Regions from separate parts of the Bradyrhizobium sp. cf659 genome, predicted to be linked through region 2. Evidence: predicted binding sites of a transcription regulator. Region 2 holds the regulator's gene; the other holds the start of a gene.

Region 1 (5,675 bases), on a different contig from region 2:
TCATTCCGGGGCGCGCGTAGCGCGAGCCCGGAATCCATCTGGCCGCAGCACTCGGGGTGAAATGGATTCCGGGCTCGCGCCAAGAGGCGCGCCCCGGAATGACGGCGGAGAACGACAACGCGCGACCGCGCGTCAACTTACGCCTTCAGCTCCACCGTCTTGAACTCCGCCGGCAGGATCACCTCCAGCAGCTCGACGTCGTCAGAATAATCCAGGATCATGTGCTTGATCTTCGGTGGCTGGGTCCAGGCGCTGCCTTCCTTCATCAGCGTCTCGCCCTGCCCGTCCATGTAGGTCTTCACCCAGCCCTTGAGGACATAGACCATCTGGAATTCGACGTCGTGGAAGTGAAGCTTTGAGACTTCCGCGGGATTGCAGGGGCCTTGCAGGCGGATCACATGCGCTTGCGCAAGGCCGTGGCTCGCGTCAGCAATGCCGAGGTCGCGGTACTTTGCGTAGGCACGCAGGCCGTCGGCCTTGAAGTCTTCCTCGCGGTGATGGCTGATCGCGATGCGCTGCCTGGGACGCACGGGCTTCTTCGGCGAGGTCGTGCGAGCCTTTGCCTTCACCGCCTTGCGCGCCGAGGATCGCGCCGCCGCCTTGGCGCCGCTCCGCTTCTTCACCGCGGTCTTGGTTGCGGGTCTTGATGCCTTTTGCTTGGCCATTGTCTACCTCCCTGATCCGGGCCGTGCCCACCGGACGGGTACGACCCGAAGGCAGACTATCCAGTCTTGGACGAGGCAGCAATTGCGGGCTTGGGCCAGTAACGCCATGACCCCGATCGGTCGTAGCTTGTCCCAAGCTGGCGTCGCGAGCGGCCGTCGTCTCGTATTCGTTCCCTCGCTGAATTAGTCTCGCCGGGAGATTCTGGGGGAATTGATTCATGAGCAACAGCGTAGGCCAGCGTGCATTCAAGAATGCCCGGCTTCAGAAACGGCAGGAAGCCGAGGTGCTGCCATTGCTCGGGAACGCCCTCCAGTTGCATAAGAAGGGGCTTCTCCCCGAGGCCCGGGCGGCCTATCGCCAGCTCCTGCAGCTCGCGCCCAACCAGTTCATCGCGCTGCATATGCTCGGCGTTTTGGAGTCTGATGCCAAAAACTATCAGCAAGCCGAAATTCTGCTGAGCCGGGCGGTTGCCGTGGATCCGCGATCTGCCGATGCTCACATGAGCCGCGGCGTCGCGCTGAACGGGCAACGACGTCACGATGAGGCCCGCGAGAGCTATCGAAGGGCCCTCGCCTTGCGCCCCAACTACGCCCTCGCCCTGTCCAATCTCGGCAACGCGAGCGTGACCGTCGATCTTCAGGAAGCGCTCGAGTGCTACGACAAGGCGCTCGCAATTGACGGAAACCTTGCCGAAGCCCACAACGGCCGGGGTTGGGTGCTCTGCCGTCTGCGCAATTATGACGAGGCCATCGCAAGCTTGAACCGCGCGCTGTCGATCAAGCCTGGCTATGCCTCGGCGCTGGCGAACCGCGCCATCGCATTGCGGGAGCTTCTGCGATTTGACGAAGCCATGGCGGATTGCAATCAGGCAATCGCCCTTGCACCCGACGACGCGAACGGATGGCTCGGGCGCGCCAGTGTCTCGCTCCAAATCCGGCAACTGGCCGAAGCATTGCACGATTGCGAGAAAGCTCTCGCGATCGATCCCGATTCCGTTCAAACTCACTTGGTGCGGGGCCTTTGTCTCGCCGACCTTGGCCGGGTCGACGAAGCCCTGGCCAGTTTCGACAGGGCCCTTGACATCGAGCCCGACTACCCGAGCGCGATCTCCAACAAGATATTCACGCTCGATTTCTTGGCGGATGCCAGCGTCGAGCAGCATCAGCAAGCGCGGCAAGTCTGGTGGGAGCGGATCGGCGCGAAAATCGCTTCAGATGCGGCGAGACCGCACGACAACAGCCGCGATCCGGATCGCCCTCTGGTGCTTGGCTATGTCTCGTCGGATTTCAACGCGCATTCGGCCGCGTTCATTTTCAAGCCGGTCCTGCAATACCATGACCGGGCACAGTTCGAGATCGTGTGCTACTCATGCTCGTCAAAAGCGGATGCGGCGACCGACGAATTTCAAAAGATCGCCGATCGCTGGCGCGATGCCTCGCAATGGAGCGACGATCGCCTCGCCAGTCAGATCCGCGCCGATGGCGTCGATATCCTGATCGATCTGTCCGGCCATACCAAGGGAAACCGCCTCGGCGTGTTTGCGCGCAAGCCGGCGCCGATCCAGGTCCATGGCTGGGGCCACGGCACCGGCACCGGTCTGCCAACGATCGATTATCTGTTCTCGGACCCGGTCGCGATTCCACTCGCGGTTCGGCATCTGTTTGCGGAAACCGTTGTCGATCTGCCGTGCTTTGTGACGCTGGAGCCGCTGCCGATCGAGCTTGCGCGGGCGTCAACGCCGGCGACCTCGAACGGCTTCGTCACATTCGGTGTCTTCAACCGCATCAGCAAGATTTCAGACGAGGCCGCGGAAGCCTGGGCCAGGATTCTCGAGCGGGTGCCGGGGTCACGACTGCTGATCAAGGATGTTGCGCTGGACGATCAACTGGTCCGCGACAATCTGCTGGCACGGCTTGCAACTTGCCGATTGCCGGCCGAACGCATCGATCTGCTCGGAACCACCTTGCGAATCGAACATCTGGCATCATTCAATCGCGTCGATATTGCCCTCGACCCGTTCCCGCAGAATGGCGGCGTCAGCACTTTGGAAGCCCTGCAGATGGGCGTGCCGGTGGTGGCGAAGCTCGGGAACAGTCTGCCCAGCCGTGCCGCCGGCGCCATCCTCACCGCGCTTGGCCTGCCGGACTGGGTTGCGGACAGCGCTGAGGCGTATGTCGAGATCGCAGTGAGCCGTGCGTCGCAGGTCGGCGACCTCGACAAGTTGCGCCGCGAACTGCCCGGACAGATCAGGGCTGCGGTCGCCAGCAACCCGGTCTCCTACGCGCAGGCGGTGGACGAGGCCTATCGCGCGATGTGGAAACGCTACTGCAACGGCGGCACCTGATCGCTGCGTCAATGCAGCCTGAAGACGCCGTCGACCGCACGTAGCTCGGCCGGCTTGATCAGCTTGGAATGCGCGACGGTGACCGAGAACAAGGGACCGTCGAGCTTCTGCTGCCAGAACGCCAGGAAGTCGGTCAGCGCCGGGAATTTCGGGAAGAGATCGTAGTTCTGCCAGACATAGGTCTGAAGCAGCGAAGGATGATCCGGCATCCGATAGAGAATTTCAGCCGTCGTCAGCCCGTAACCCAGCACCTGTTTCCGGAAGTCGTCGGAAACAACCCCAACCCGCGAGACCATGCCAACCTCCTTTGCAGGAGCGCATTCAGGGGGCGGCTTGATCCGGTACGCTGCTTACGAGCCACCCGGTGGAGATGCGCTCACATGAGAGAAATGTGACGCAAACTGACAACTCATCTCAAGCCCAAAAGTTTAACAAGCTGTTGAAATTCAATGCGTTAGCAGCAGAGATGGCTCCGTGCTAATACGGTCCGGCTGACGGTTAACGATGGGAAAGAGATTCCGGCAGAGCGCGCTTCCGAGTGCCGATTTTTCTGCTAGAAGCCCTTGCCCCCGCAAAATTCCTGTCCTATTTCAGCCTCGCCTGTGCTAGCACTCGCGGGCACAGACTGCTAACAATCTGAAATCATCAACCCGAGCAATTGCTTAGGAGGACTGCATGAAATTCCGTCCGCTTCACGACCGCGTCGTGGTCAAGCGCATCGACGCAGAAGAGAAGACCGCTGGCGGCATCATCATTCCCGACACGGCCAAGGAAAAACCCTCCCAGGGCGAAATCGTCGCCGTCGGCCCCGGTGGCCGCGACGAAGCCGGCAAGCTGATCCCGATCGACCTGAAGGTCGGCGACCGCGTGCTGTTCGGCAAGTGGTCCGGCACCGAGGTCAAGATCGACGGCGTCGATCTGCTGATCATGAAGGAAAGCGACATCATGGGCGTCCTCGACGTCCCCGCTTCCAAGAAGAAGGCGGCCTAAGAGCCCCCCTCTCGCCCCCAGCAAAACACCTAAGGAAAAATCCAGATGGCAGCTAAAGAAGTCAAATTCTCGGTTGAAGCGCGCGACAAGATGCTGCGCGGCGTCGACATTCTCGCCAACGCGGTGAAGGTCACACTCGGTCCGAAGGGCCGCAACGTCGTGCTCGACAAGTCGTTCGGCGCTCCCCGCATCACCAAGGACGGCGTCACCGTCGCCAAGGAGATCGAGCTCGAGGACAAGTTCGAGAACATGGGCGCCCAGATGGTGCGCGAAGTCGCCTCCAAGTCCGCTGACGCGGCCGGCGACGGCACCACCACCGCCACCGTGCTGGCCCAGGCGATCGTGCGCGAAGGCGCCAAGTCGGTTGCCGCCGGCATGAACCCGATGGACCTCAAGCGCGGTATCGACCTCGCGGTCGAAGCCGTCGTTGCGGACCTCGTCAAGAACTCCAAGAAGGTCACCTCGAACGACGAGATCGCCCAGGTCGGCACCATCTCGGCCAACGGCGACCAGGAGATCGGCAAGTTCCTCTCCGACGCCATGAAGAAGGTCGGCAACGAGGGTGTCATCACCGTCGAGGAAGCCAAGTCGCTCGAGACCGAGCTCGACGTCGTCGAGGGCATGCAGTTCGACCGCGGCTACATCTCGCCCTACTTCGTCACCAACGCCGACAAGATGCGCGTTGAGATGGACGACGCCTACATCCTCATCAACGAGAAGAAGCTCTCCTCGCTGAACGAGCTGCTGCCGCTGCTCGAGGCCGTGGTGCAGACCGGCAAGCCGCTGGTCATCGTCGCCGAGGACGTCGAAGGCGAAGCCCTCGCCACCCTGGTCGTGAACCGCCTCCGTGGCGGCCTGAAGGTCGCGGCCGTCAAGGCTCCGGGCTTCGGCGATCGCCGCAAGGCCATGCTGCAGGACATCGCGATCCTGACCGGCGGCCAGGCGATCTCGGAAGATCTCGGCATCAAGCTCGAGAACGTCACGCTCAACATGCTCGGTCGCGCCAAGAAGGTGATGATCGACAAGGAGAACACCACGATCGTCAACGGCGCCGGCAAGAAGGCCGACATCGAGGCGCGCGTGGCCCAGATCAAGGCGCAGATCGAGGAAACCACCTCGGACTACGACCGTGAGAAGCTCCAGGAGCGTCTCGCCAAGCTCGCTGGCGGCGTCGCGGTGATCCGCGTCGGCGGCGCGACCGAGGTCGAGGTGAAGGAGCGCAAGGACCGCGTTGATGACGCGATGCATGCGACCCGCGCGGCCGTGGAAGAAGGCATCGTCCCGGGCGGCGGCGTCGCCCTGCTCCGTGCCTCCGAGCAGCTCAAGGGCCTGCGCACCAAGAACGACGACCAGAAGACCGGCGTCGAGATCGTGCGCAAGGCGCTGTCGGCTCCCGCTCGCCAGATCGCGATCAACGCCGGTGAAGACGGCTCGGTGATCGTCGGCAAGGTTCTGGAGAACAAGTCGTACGCCTACGGCTTCGACTCCCAGACCGGCGAATACGGCGACCTCGTCAAGAAGGGCATCATCGACCCGACCAAGGTGGTCCGCACCGCGATCCAGAACGCAGCCTCGGTTGCGGCCCTGCTGATCACCACGGAAGCCATGGTCGCCGAGCTGCCCAAGAAGGGCGGCGCCGGCCCCGCGATGCCTCCGGGCGGCGGCATGGGCGGCA
Region 2 (5,675 bases):
GCCGGCGGTGGCGCAGGTCGCGCGCACGCGCGGCATTTCCGTCATCGCGTTCTCGACCGATTCCAGCATCGCCGGCCGCGGCGTCTATCTGCTGAGCTTCCTGCCGGAGTCCGACGTCAACCGCATCGTCGAATATTCCGCCAGCATCGGAAAGCGCTCGGTCGCCGTGCTCGTGCCCGACAATGCCTATGGCAACGTGGTCGAGGCCGCGGTGAAGGCGGCGGTGCCGCGGCGTGGCGGCCGCATCGTCGCGTTCGAGAGATACGGTGCCGATCGCGCCACGCCGGCGCGCGCCGTGGCGCAGCAGCTCGGCAGCGCCGATGCGCTGTTCATCGCCGATGACGGCGACGCCGTCGTCACGGTGGCGGATGCGATGACCGCGGCGGGCGCGAATTTGCGCAACATCCAGCTGCTCGGCACCGGCCTGTGGGACAATCCGCGCGTCTATGCGAGCTCGGCGCTGCAAGGCGGCCTCTATGCCGCGCCGGATCCGGCCGGCTTCCGCGGTTTCTCCGGCCGCTACCGCACCAAATACGGCGCCGAGCCGATTCGCACCGCAACGCTCGCCTATGACGCGGTCGCCCTCGTCGCCGCGCTCGCGCGCACGCAAGGCACCACGCGCTTCTCGTCCGACGTGCTCACCAACCCCTCGGGCTTTGCCGGCATCGACGGCCTGTTCCGCTTCCGCGCCGACGGCACCAACGAACGTGGCCTCGCGGTGATGAAGGTGACGAACGGCGGCGGCGTCGCGGTCGCGGGCTCGCCGAAGAGTTTTGGGGCGTAGTTGTTTCTCCGCCGTCGTCCTGGCTTTCGCCAGCACGACGATGTGGTGAGAGCTTATGCCGCCAGGTCCGCGACCACGGCATCCAGCACCGGAAATCCGCTGCTTGTCACGCGCAGGCGGCCGCTGGTGTCGACCGTGATCGCACCTTCCTCGCGCAGCAGTGCGATGCGCTTGGGGTCGAGCGGGCGGCCGGAGAGGGCGGTGTAGCGCTCGGGGTCGATGCCTTCGGCGAGACGGAGTCCCATCAGCAGGAATTCGTCGGCGCGCTCCTCGCTGTTGAGGAGATCGTCGGTGACGACGCCGTGGCCGCCGGTCTCGACCCGCATCAGCCAGGCTTCGGGACGTTTCTCGGTGGCGGTGGCGTGCCTGATGCCGTCGATGTCGAGCCGGCCGTGCGCGCCGGGGCCGATGCCGGCATATTCCTCGCCGCGCCAGTAGACCAGATTGTGCCGGCACTCGGCGCCGCGCCGCGCGTGATTGGATATCTCGTAGGCGGGCAGGCCGAGCTTGTCGCAGGTCTCCTGCGTGACGTCGTAGAGCGCGCGCGCGACCGCCTCATTCGGCGTCTTCAGTTTGCCGGCCTGGTGCAGGCCGAAGAACGGCGTGCCTTCCTCGATCGTCAATTGATAGAGCGACAGATGCTCGGCCGCTTCATCGATCGCGAGACGCAGCTCTTGGGCCCACATCGCCGGCGTCTGGTCGGGGCGGGCGTAGATCAGGTCGAACGAATAACGGTCGAACGAGCGGCGCGCGATGGCGACGGCGTCCAGCGCTTCGCGCGCGCTATGCATGCGGCCGAGCGCCTTCAGCGAAGCATCGTCGAGCGCCTGTACGCCGAGCGAGACGCGGTTGACGCCGGCGGCGCGATAGCCGGCAAAGCGCGTGGCCTCGACGCTGGTCGGGTTTGCTTCCAGCGTGACCTCGACGTCCTTCGCCACCGTCCAGTTCTTGCCGATCGCATCGAGCACGGCGCCGACGGTCGCAGGCTGCATCAGGGACGGCGTGCCGCCGCCGAGGAAGATCGAGGTGACCTCGCGGCCGGGCGCGCGCTGCGCGGTCGTTTCGATCTCGCGCGCGAAGGCGGAAGCGAAGCGCGCTTCGTCGATCGCGACGTGGCGGACATGGCTGTTGAAGTCGCAATAGGGGCATTTCGACAGGCAGAACGGCCAGTGCACGTAGACGCCGAAGGCTTCCTTAGCGCGGCTCAAGGCAGATCTCCGCCAGTTTCACGAAGGCGCGGGCGCGGTGCGACAGGCCGAGGCCGAGCGGCGGCAGCCCGTGCTTCTCGATGCTGGTCATCTCGCCGAAGGTGCGGCTGTGACCGTCGGGCAGGAACATCGGATCGTAGCCGAAGCCGGCTGTGCCGCGTGGCGGCCAGACCAGCGTGCCGTCGACGCGCGCCTCGACCTCTTCGAGATGATCGTCGGGCCAGGCGACGCAGAGAGCGGAGACGAAGTGCGCCTTGCGCTTGTCGGGCGTGGTCGCGCCGCGCTCCTGCAACAGGCGCTCGATCCGCGTCATCGCCACGGTGAAATCCTTGGTCGGGCCGGCCCAGCGCGCACTGTAGATGCCAGGCGCGCCGTCGAGCGGGTCGACCACGATGCCGGAATCATCGGCGAAGGACGGAAGCCTGGACGCCTGCGCCGCAGCGACCGCCTTGATCGCGGCGTTGCTGCGGAAATCCTTGCCGGTCTCGTCCGGCTCGTGAAGGCCGAGCTCGCCGGCCGACACCGCCTCGATGCCGTAAGGCGCCAAAAGCTCCTTCATCTCGGCGAGCTTGCCGGGATTGTGGGTGGCGATGACGAGCTTTCCCGTGATTCGGCGGTGCATGGGCCTATTGACTACGCGACAGCCAGTTTCTGCAAGTCCACGAGGCGCGCGACGCCCTTGCGCGCCAGCGCCATCAGCGCCAGGAACTCGGCTTCCGTGAACGGCTCGCGCTCCGCGGTGCCCTGCACCTCGATGATGCGGCCGTCGCCGGTCATGACGAAATTGGCGTCGGTCTCGGCCTCGGAATCCTCGGCATAGTCGAGGTCGAGCACGGGATTGCCGTTGTAGATGCCGCAGGAGATCGCGGCGACGTTGTCGCGCAGCACGTTGGCCTTGACCATGTTGCGCGCCTTCATCCAGTTGACGCAGTCGGCGAGCGCGACCCAGGCGCCGGTGATCGAGGCCGTGCGCGTGCCGCCGTCGGCCTGGAGCACGTCGCAATCGACCGTGATCTGGCGCTCGCCGAGCGCTTCGAGATTGATGATGGTGCGAAGCGAGCGGCCGATCAGGCGCTGGATCTCGACGGTGCGGCCGCTCTGCTTGCCGGCGGAGGCCTCGCGGCGGGTGCGTTCTGAGGTCGCGCGCGGCAGCATGCCGTATTCGGCGGTGACCCAGCCGCGGCCCTGGCCCTTCAGCCACGGCGGCAGGCGGTCCTCCAGCGTGGCGGTGACCAGCACATGGGTATCGCCGAATTTCACCAGGCAGGAGCCTTCCGCATATTTGACCACGCCGCGCTCCAGCGTCACGGGGCGCAATTCGTCGGGCGCACGGCGGCTTGGCCGCATGGGAAATCCTCCAAAACTCACGGGAATAGGCTGTTCGCGGTGCTTGTAGGTGGGGTGAGGGTGAGCGGCAAGGCCTTTTCGGTCCCCAGGCAAGTGCAAAACCACGCTTGTCATGGACCTCCCGGATGGACAAATTATAAGCATCTGAGAGGAGTTGCCGTCTGTGGCCCATCACGATCCGATCCATCTGATCGCGCCGCGCGCAGGCCTCGCCCAGCTGAATGAGCGTTCCCGCGACATCTTTCGTCAAATCGTCGAAAGCTATCTCGCGACCGGCGAGCCGGTGGGGTCGCGGAACATCTCACGCCTGATCGCGATGCCGCTGTCGCCGGCCTCGGTCCGCAATGTCATGGCCGACCTGGAACAGCTCGGCCTGATCTATGCGCCCCACACCTCCGCCGGCCGTTTGCCGACGGAACTCGGCCTGCGCTTCTTCGTCGATGCCTTGATGCAGGTTGGCGACCTCAATGACGCCGAGCGGCAGTCGATCCAGAGCCAGCTCACCTCCGTCGGTCAGGCGCAATCGGTCGAGGCGGCACTGGACCAGGCGCTGACCCGGCTGTCGGGCCTGACCCGCGCCGCCGCGGTGGTGCTGACGCCGAAATCCAATGCGCGGCTGAAACACATCGAATTCGTCCGGCTGGAACCGGAAAAGGCGCTGGTGATCCTGGTCGGCGAGGATGGCCAGGTCGAAAACCGCGTGCTGACGCTGCCGCCCGGAGTTCCCTCTTCGGCGATCACCGAGGCCGGCAATTTCCTCAACGCGCGGATTCGCGGCCGGACCCTGGCCGAGGCGCGGCTCGAGCTCGAGACCGCGCTCGCGGAAGCCCGTGCCGAGCTCGATCAGCTGACGCAGAAGGTGATTTCGGCCGGTATCGCCAGCTGGTCCGGCGGCGAGAACGAGGACCGCCAGCTCATCGTCCGCGGCCACGCCAATCTGCTGGAAGACCTGCACGCGCTGGAGGATCTGGAGCGGGTGCGCCTCTTGTTCGACGATCTCGAGACCAAGCGCGGCGTGATCGACCTGCTCGGCCGCGCAGAAACCGCCGAGGGCGTGCGCATCTTTATCGGTTCGGAGAACAAACTGTTCTCCTTGTCGGGCTCCTCCACCATCATCTCGCCCTATCGGGATGCCGCCGGCCACATCGTCGGCGTTCTGGGCGTGATCGGGCCAACACGGCTGAATTATGCCCGCGTGATCCCGACCGTGGACTACGCCGCCCGCATCGTCAGCCGCCTTCTGGGGGGCTGACCGGCGTTTGAGCCGATCACGGGCGCTTGATTTTCGGCGCCCGAAGCACGATATCCGGGCCAGAAAAATCCCTGAGACAAATTCGAAAAGAGAGCCGATGAGCGATCGAGACCGGCAACCCGAAGACACGACCGCGCCGACCGGCGAGCCCGTGGTGTCAAAACCCTACATCATGCCCGACGATCCCGAGCCGGGCTCGGTCGAACTGTTGCAGAAGGAAGCCGCCGAGGCGCGCGACCGCATGCTGCGGACGCTGGCCGAGATGGAGAATCTGCGCAAGCGCACCACCAAGGAGGTCGCCGACGCGCGTCTCTACGGCATCACCGGCTTTGCCCGCGACGTGCTCGACATCGCCGACAATCTCCAGCGCGCGCTCGACGCGGTTCCGGCCGAGGCCCGTGCCGCGGCCGATCCCGGCCTGACCTCGCTGATCGAGGGCGTCGAGCTCACCGAGCGCTCGCTGCTCAACGCGCTGGAAAAGCACGGCGTGAAGAAATTCGACCCCTCGGGCCAGAAGTTCGACCCGAACTTCCAGCAGGCGATGTTCGAAGTGCCTGATGCGTCGGTGCCCGCTGGTACGGTCGTGCAGGTCATGCAGGCCGGCTACACCATCGGCGAGCGCGTGCTGCGTCCGGCTCTCGTCGGTGTCGCCAAGGGCGGCGCGAAGGCTGCGCCCGCGGCGAACAACAACGAGTCGGCCAACTAGCTCGCAGACCTCATGGTGAGGAGCCGCGCCCTTGCGCGGCGTCTCGAACCATGAAGGCCACGATGTAACAGCTCGGCCTTCATCCTTCGAGACGCGCGCGAAGAAGCGCGCTCCTCAGAGCCTGACTCAAAAAGCGTGGGCGTCTTCAGGGTCTGGCCAAGCGGCGAGTTAGGAGCCTCAGATGGGCGGCGAGCAACCAGGCTAGCTCGGTGGCGGCGGAGCCTTCGAAGTCTTTGGAGAGGCGACGACATCTGCCGAACCATGCAAAGGTACGCTCGACGACCCAGCGCCTGGGCAGGAGCTGGAAGCCTTTGACCCCGAGCGGTCGCTCGACGATCTCGATCGTCCATGGTCCGCAGTCGGAGAGTGCGTTGACGA

Evidence for each region. Region 2 encodes HrcA, which represses chaperone genes, less so after heat shock. Its sites were predicted from a motif close to GTTAGCACTCNCNNNNNGNGAGTGCTAAC; they were not measured.
Region 1: BM118_RS36340 (co-chaperone GroES) is a predicted target of HrcA. The motif match lies at 3,615-3,643, and genes of this name have one in related genera.

What each region holds. Positions count from the first base shown of each region.
Region 1 is NZ_FOQJ01000015.1:3,139-8,813, forward strand. Features, by position in the region: gene BM118_RS36325 (cupin domain-containing protein) at 138-665, opposite strand; gene BM118_RS36330 (O-linked N-acetylglucosamine transferase, SPINDLY family protein) at 884-3,010, shown strand; gene BM118_RS36335 (usg protein) at 3,019-3,306, opposite strand; gene BM118_RS36340 (co-chaperone GroES) at 3,686-4,000, shown strand; gene groL (chaperonin GroEL) at 4,046-5,675, shown strand, end outside.
Region 2 is NZ_FOQJ01000023.1:4,325-9,999, forward strand. Features, by position in the region: gene BM118_RS39750 (penicillin-binding protein activator) at 1-784, shown strand, start outside; gene hemW (radical SAM family heme chaperone HemW) at 838-1,992, opposite strand; gene rdgB (RdgB/HAM1 family non-canonical purine NTP pyrophosphatase) at 1,979-2,614, opposite strand; gene rph (ribonuclease PH) at 2,626-3,339, opposite strand; gene hrcA (heat-inducible transcriptional repressor HrcA) at 3,503-4,591, shown strand; gene grpE (nucleotide exchange factor GrpE) at 4,689-5,297, shown strand; partial or broken gene BM118_RS39780 (transposase) at 5,443-5,675, opposite strand, start outside.